3 regions of the Streptomyces sp. NPDC093065 genome follow, and region 2 is predicted to be linked to each of the others. Evidence: riboswitches for the same ligand, from Rfam matches in the RefSeq annotation. Region 2 holds a riboswitch; each other region holds the start of a gene.
The links. Region 2 has a riboswitch for thiamine pyrophosphate ahead of thiC (phosphomethylpyrimidine synthase ThiC). Riboswitches for the same ligand answer to the same signal wherever they lie in the genome.
Positions count from the first base shown of each region.

Region 1: it holds a riboswitch for thiamine pyrophosphate, as region 2 does, so the genes downstream of both, thiO (glycine oxidase ThiO) here and thiC (phosphomethylpyrimidine synthase ThiC) in region 2, are expected to answer to the same signal.
Region 3: it holds a riboswitch for thiamine pyrophosphate, as region 2 does, so the genes downstream of both, ACIQFU_RS19045 (thiamine ABC transporter substrate binding subunit) here and thiC (phosphomethylpyrimidine synthase ThiC) in region 2, are expected to answer to the same signal.

Region 1 is NZ_JBIVPJ010000012.1:183,161-185,416, reverse strand. Features, by position in the region: gene thiS (sulfur carrier protein ThiS) at 1-39, opposite strand, end outside; gene thiO (glycine oxidase ThiO) at 36-1,256, opposite strand; TPP riboswitch at 1,254-1,365, opposite strand; gene ACIQFU_RS21925 (NAD(P)/FAD-dependent oxidoreductase) at 1,474-2,256, shown strand, end outside.
Region 2 is NZ_JBIVPJ010000032.1:18,435-20,690, reverse strand. Features, by position in the region: gene thiC (phosphomethylpyrimidine synthase ThiC) at 1-1,033, opposite strand, end outside; TPP riboswitch at 1,026-1,215, opposite strand; gene ACIQFU_RS35495 (YibE/F family protein) at 1,287-2,256, shown strand, end outside.
Region 3 is NZ_JBIVPJ010000010.1:61,273-63,528, reverse strand. Features, by position in the region: gene rlmN (23S rRNA (adenine(2503)-C(2))-methyltransferase RlmN) at 1-665, shown strand, start outside; TPP riboswitch at 716-821, shown strand; gene ACIQFU_RS19045 (thiamine ABC transporter substrate binding subunit) at 901-1,995, shown strand; gene ACIQFU_RS19040 (ABC transporter permease) at 1,971-2,256, shown strand, end outside.

The DNA of each region.
Region 1 (2,256 bases), on a different contig from region 2:
GTGCGGCTCGCCGTTGACGGAGATGGTGAGAGGGCTCATACGGGCTGCTCCGAGAGTTCCGAGGGCGCCGGGAGTTCCGGGAGTGCGGGGGCGGCGTCGAAGCGCCGCGGGGTGAAGGGGCGGGCCTCGTCCGGCAGCTCCCCGGCGGTCAGGGCGTGCGCCATCACGTCGCCGGTGACCGGGGTGAGCAGGACGCCGTTGCGGTAGTGGCCGGTGGCCAGCAGCAGGCCGTCCAGAGCGGTCGGGCCGAGCAGCGGGGCGTTGTCCGGGGAGCCGGGGCGCAGACCCGCGCGGGTCTCCGTCAGCGGCAGTTCCGTGATCCCGGGGACCAGCTCGTGGGCGTCGCGCAGCAGCTCGTAGACGCCGCCCGCGGTGACCGTCGTGTCCCAGCCCAGCTCCTCGCTGGTGGCGCCGACGACCAGCTCACCGCTCTCCCGGGGCACCAGGTAGACGTGGTTGCCGCGCACCACGGCGCGCACGGTCCGGTTCAGCAGCGGTCCGTGCGTCCCCGGCATCGTCAGCCGCAGCACCTGTCCCTTCACCGGCCGCACCGGCGGCAGCACGGCCTCCGGCACGCCCGCGAGCCGGCCGCTCAGGCTGCCCCCGGCCAGGACCACCCGCCCGGCCTCCAGCACCGTGCCGTCGCCGGTGACAACACCGGTGGCCCGGTCCCCGCGCCCGACGGTGAGCCGCTCGGCCCACACCCGGTGGAAGACCACGCCCGCCCGTTCGCAGGCGGTCACCAGCGCGTGGGCGAGGCGCCGCGGGTCGATCTGGTGGTCGCCGTCCACCCGGAGGCCCCCGCGCACGCCCGGCGCGAGCATCGGCTCCAGACGCCGGCACTCGCGCCCCGACAGCCACTCCGACTCCAGGCCGCAGCGCTGCTGGAGCGCGTGCAGTTCGCGCAGGTGGGCGCGGTCGTCCGCGTCCAGCGCGACGGCGAGCGTGCCGCAACGGCGGTAACCGAGGTCCTGGCCGGTCAGCTCGGCCAGCTCGGCCGCGAACTCCGGGTAGCGGCGGGCCGAGGCGAGGTTCAGCGCGAGCAGCGTCTCCTCGCCGTAGTGCAGCTCCGTGACGGCGGCCAGCATCCCGGCCGCCACCTGGGCCGCGCCGCCGCCCGGCTCGGGATCCACGAGGGCCGTGACCAGCCCGCGCTGCGCGGCCCGCCAGGCCGTGACCAGCCCGACGATCCCGCCGCCGACGACGAGCACGTCGGGCGCAGCAGACGTACGAGGCGTGTGTGGTGGAGACGACATGGGCGTCCAGCCCCTCCCTTCGCCGGCATGACCCGGATCAGGTTCGTACGGTCGGAGGCCGCCAGCCTCCCTCTCAGCCCGGTGCGTCCGGGCTCCCGCGAGTGCCTTGCGTTGGCCACCCTAGCCCGCAGCGCGTCGCACGGGTAAGGGAGCCTCCGCGGGTTCGGACGACGGTCTCGTTCCGACCGGCGAAACGCCGGGTGTCTATGGTGATCAGGTGAGCGATCAGACGCGGGAACGGGGACAGGGACCGGCGGCGGACGCCGAGCGCCGGGTGGTCGTGGTGGGCGCCGGAATGGCGGGCGTGCAGACCGCGGTCGCCCTGCGGGAACAGGGCTTCACCGGTCCGGTTACCCTGATCGGCGCGGAGCCGCACCAACCGTACGACCGCCCTCCGCTGTCCAAGGCCGTTCTGCTCGGCACCGCCGAGGGCTCTGCCTTCGACGTCGACTTCGAGGCCCTCGGCATCACCCTGCGGCTGGGCTGCGAGGCCCTGGGTGTCCGCCCCGGCGACCACGTCCTGGACACCTCCGAGGGACCCGTGCCGTACGACGCCCTGGTCCTGGCGACCGGCGCCGAACCGGTCCGGCTCCCCGGCGCCGAGGGCGTGCCCGGCGTGCACCTGCTGCGCACCCTGGACGACGCCGAACGGCTGCGCCCGGTGCTGGCCCGGCAGCACGACGTCGTGGTCGTCGGCGCGGGCTGGATCGGCGCCGAGTTCGCCACCGCCGCGCGCGGGGCGGGCTGCGCGGTGACCGTGGTGGAGGCCGCCGACCGGTTGCTGGCCGACGCGCTGCCCGCCGAGGTGGCCGCGCCGATGACCTCCTGGTACGCCGACGCGGGCGCCGAACTGCGCACCCGCGCGCGCGTGGAGCGCGTCGAACCCGGCGGCCCCGGCGAGCCCGGCCGGGTCGTCCTCGACGACGGCACGCGGCTGTCCGCCGACGCGGTCGTCGTCGGCATCGGCGCCCGTCCGGCCACCGGCTGGCTCGCCGGCTCC
Region 2 (2,256 bases):
ACTCCCTGTGGTGCGCCAGGCACCACGCCGCCATGATCGAGCCGCCGCGCGAGACGATGCCGGTCTTGCGGTTCGCGGTCAGCGGGACGTACGGAAGGCGCACTCCCGCGTGGACCGTCATGTAGTCCACGCCCTGCTCGGCCTGTTCGATCACGGTGTCCTTGTAAATCTCCCAGCTCAGCTCCTCGGCCCGGCCGTCGACCTTCTCCAGGGCCTGGTAGAGCGGCACGGTTCCGATGGGAACGGGAGAGTTGCGCAGGACCCACTCGCGCGTGGTGTGGATGTTGCGGCCGGTGGAAAGGTCCATGACCGTGTCGGCGCCCCACCGGGTCGCCCAGGTCATCTTCTCCACCTCCTCCTCGATGGAGGACGTCACCGCCGAGTTACCGATGTTGGCGTTGACCTTCACCAGGAACCGCTTGCCGATGATCATCGGCTCGATCTCGGGATGGTTGACGTTGGCGGGCAGTACGGCACGTCCCGCGGCGATCTCCTCGCGGACCACTTCCGGTGAGACGTTCTCCCGGACGGCCACGTACTCCATCTCCGGGGTGATCTCGCCCCGTCGCGCGTACGCGAGCTGCGTCACCGCGACCCCGTTCCGGCTCCGGCGCGGCTGGCGCGGGCGGCCTGGGAAGACGGCGTCCAGGTTGCGCAGGCCGCCGCGCGGCGAGGTGTGCTTGACTCCGTCGTCCTCGGGACGGACGGGACGGCCCGCGTACTCCTCGGTGTCGCCGCGGGCGATGATCCAGTTCTCCCGCAGCGGGGCCAGTCCCCTGCGGACATCGGTGTCGACGAGTGGATCGGTGTACGGGCCCGAGGTGTCGTACAGCGTGACCGACTGCCCGTTGGTGAGGTGCACCTGACGGACCGGCACCCGCAGATCGGGGCGCGAGCCCTCGACGTACGCCTTGTGCCAGCCGATGGACTTCCCGGCCTCCGCGCTCTCGGTGTTCGCGTTCTCGGTGTCCGCGGTGTCCGCCTGGGCGGAGTTCTGCGTGGAGGCAGGCGTGCGTGCGTCCTTGATGGTCATGAGACCTACTCCCTACGCCGGCATTACCCGGTAACAGGTTCGGCGGTCGACGCAGCGGCTTCCGTCCGACGGTGTTTCGTGGGATACGTCACTCGACTTCGGTGACGTTTCCCGTGAAACATCGCTGGGACGGAGGTCAGCGCCCTCTCAGCCCGGTGCTCCGAGCTCCCGCGTGTACAAAGGTGCCTCCACGCTAGCGCCCATTCGGGCGCGGTGAACAGAGGGCCCCCCTCGTTCTTGCGATGATCGGGCGGTGACCACACCGCAGCACCCCTCCTTTCCGCCGCGCCGCCCCCGCCGCGGACCGAACGCCGCAGAGGGCGACGGTCGTACCACCGGCCATGTCCCCGTCGTCACTCACGGCGCGAGCGACGGCAGACCTGAGGCCGATCACGGACACGCTGCGGGCCAGGGCCCCGGTCCGGGGGACGGACACGGGGCAGGCCACGGGCACGGAGCGGGGAGTGGGGGACACGACGCCGGCGGCGGACACGGATCGGGAGGCGGACACGGGCACGGGCACTCGCACAGTCACGGGCCCGCGGCACCCGTCTCCCGGCACCTGCGCAAGGTCATCGCGGCGATCCTGATCCCCTTCGCCGCGGCCGTGGTGATCGGGCTCGCGGTGCTGTGGCCGGGCGGTGCGCCGCCCCACGAGCGCACCGGCGTCGGCTTCGACCGGCAGACACAGCAGGCCACCGTCACCAAGGTGGTCGAACTGAGCTGCCAGTCGGTCAACGGCTCGGGCGCCACCCCCACCGGCGACACGTCCACCGCCGAGGGTTCCTCCGCGGTGCAGCAGGCGACGGGCGAGTGCAAGCGGGCCACCGTCCGCGTCGACACCGGCGACGACAAGGGCCGTACGTTCGACGAGATCGTCCAGCCGGACCAGTCACGGCAGTTGCACGAGGGGCAGAAGGTGGTGGTCGCCTACGAGCCCTCCGCGCCCAAGGACCTGCAGTACTCGGTGACCGACATCAACCGCCGGCTCCCCTTGGCGCTGCTCGCCGGCATCTTCGCCCTCGCCGTCGTGGTCGTCGGACGACTGCGCGGCCTGATGGCGCTGGTCTCGCTGGCCATCAGCTTCCTGCTGCTGAACTTCTTCATCCTGCCCGCGATCCTGCAGGGCTCGAACCCCCTGGTCGTGGTGGTGGTCGGATCCAGCGCCATCATGCTGATCGCCCTGTATCTGTGTCATGGACTGTCGGCCCGGACCTCCGTGG
Region 3 (2,256 bases), on a different contig from region 2:
CGACCGCCGAGATCGTGCACCAGATCGTGGACGGCATGCGGGCGCTCAGGGACGGCGAGGTCCCGGGAGGCCCCGCGCGGCTCAGCAACATCGTGTTCATGGGCATGGGCGAGCCCCTCGCCAACTACAACCGCGTCGTCGGCTCCATCCGCCGCCTCACCGACCCCGAGCCGGACGGTCTCGGGCTCTCCCAGCGCGGCATCACCGTCTCCACGGTCGGCCTCGTCCCGGCGATCCACCGCTTCACCGGCGAGGGCTTCAAGTGCCGCCTCGCCATCTCCCTGCACGCCCCCGACGACGAGCTGCGCGACACCCTCGTCCCCGTCAACACGCGGTGGAAGGTGCGCGAGGTGCTGGACGCCGGGTTCGAGTACGCGGCGAAGTCCGGGCGCCGGCTGTCCATCGAGTACGCCCTGATCCGCGACATCAACGACCAGGCCTGGCGCGGTGACCGTCTCGGGCGGCTGCTCAAGGGCAGGCCCGTGCACGTCAACCTGATCCCGCTCAACCCCACCCCCGGCTCCAAGTGGACCGCGTCCCGGCCCGAGGACGAGAAGGCGTTCGTCGAGGCGATCGCGGCGCACGGTGTGCCGGTGACGATCCGGGACACCCGTGGGCAGGAGATCGACGGGGCGTGTGGTCAGCTCGCCGCGAGCGAGCGGTAACCTGGCCGGCGGCAGTACCGGAAGTACATCGTCATAGCCATCACATCTTCATATTCCGACAGGGGAGCGCCACAGCGCTGAGAGTGCGGCACCGGCCGCAGACCCTCCGAACCTGGCCCAGGTCATTCTGGGTAGGGAGATCGGTCACCACTCGAGCTGTTGCGCCCTGCCCGGGACCCTCGCCAGGGGTTCCGGGCAGGGCCGCGTCTTCTCCTGGTCACCCAGGAGGAATTCAGTGAGCATCACCAAGAAGGTCAGTGTCCTGGCCCTCGGGCTCGGCATGGTCGGCACGCTGGCCGCCTGCGGATCGTCGTCCGACGACGCCGGCGGGGGCAGCGGCTCCGGCGGCTCCAAGACCGTGACCCTCGTCAGCCACGACTCGTGGGCCGCGTCCAAGGACGTCATCGCGGCCTTCGAGAAGGAGTCGGGCTACAAGGTCAAGGTCCTGGAGGACGGCGACGCCGGGCAGGCCGTCAACAAGGCCGTCCTCACCAAGGACAACCCGCAGGGCGACGTCTTCTTCGGCGTCGACAACACCCTGCTCTCCCGCGCCCTCGACAACGGCCTGTTCCAGCCGTACGAGGCGAAGGGCGCCGACCAGGTCCTGCCCGAGTACCGGGCCGACCAGGACAAGCACCGGGTCACGCCCGTCGACACCGGCGACATCTGCGTCAACTACGACAAGGCGTACTTCGACAAGCACGGGCTGACCCCGCCCAAGTCCTACGACGACCTCGCCAAACCCGAGTACGAGAATCTCCTCGTCACCGAGAACGCGGGCAGCTCCTCGCCGGGTCTCGGCTTCCTGCTCGGCACTGCCGCCAAGTACGGCGACGGGGGCTGGGAGGGCTACTGGAAGAAGCTCAAGGCGAACGGCGTCAAGGTCGTCGACAGCTGGGAGCAGGCGTACAACGAGGAGTTCTCCGGCTCGTCCGGCGGCAAGAAGGCGGGAGGCGACCGCCCGCTCGTCGTCTCCTACGCCTCCTCCCCGCCCGCCGAGGTCATCTACGCCGACCCGCAGCCGAAGACCGCGCCGACCGGCGTCGCCGACGGCACCTGCTTCCGGCAGGTCGAGTACGCGGGCCTGCTCAGCAACGCCAGGAACCCCGAGGGCGGCAAGGCCCTCCTCGACTTCCTGCTGGGCAGGACCTTCCAGGAGGACATGCCGCTGAACATGTTCGTCTACCCGGTGCGGGAGGGCGCGAAGATTCCCGAGGCGTTCACGAAGTTCGGGCCGCAGGCCAAGGACCCCGAGACCCTGGCCCCCGCGAAGATCGCCGACAACCGTGACCAGTGGGTCAAGTCGTGGACCTCGCTCGTACTGAAGTGAGCCGAGCAGGCGAGCAGGCGGTGAAGCGGACGCGGAGCGCGCGCGGGAGCGCGGTGCGGCTCGGCCTCATGGCCGTGCCCGTCGCGTTCTTCGCGGTGTTCTTCGCCTACCCCGTCGCCGCCATCGTCGCGCGCGGCCTCGAGATCGACGGGGTCTGGCAGCTCGGCCGGATCGGGGACGTGCTCGCGCAGTCCGACGTGCGGCACGTCCTGTGGTTCACCACCTGGCAGGCGCTGGCGTCCACCGCGCTCACGCTGCTGA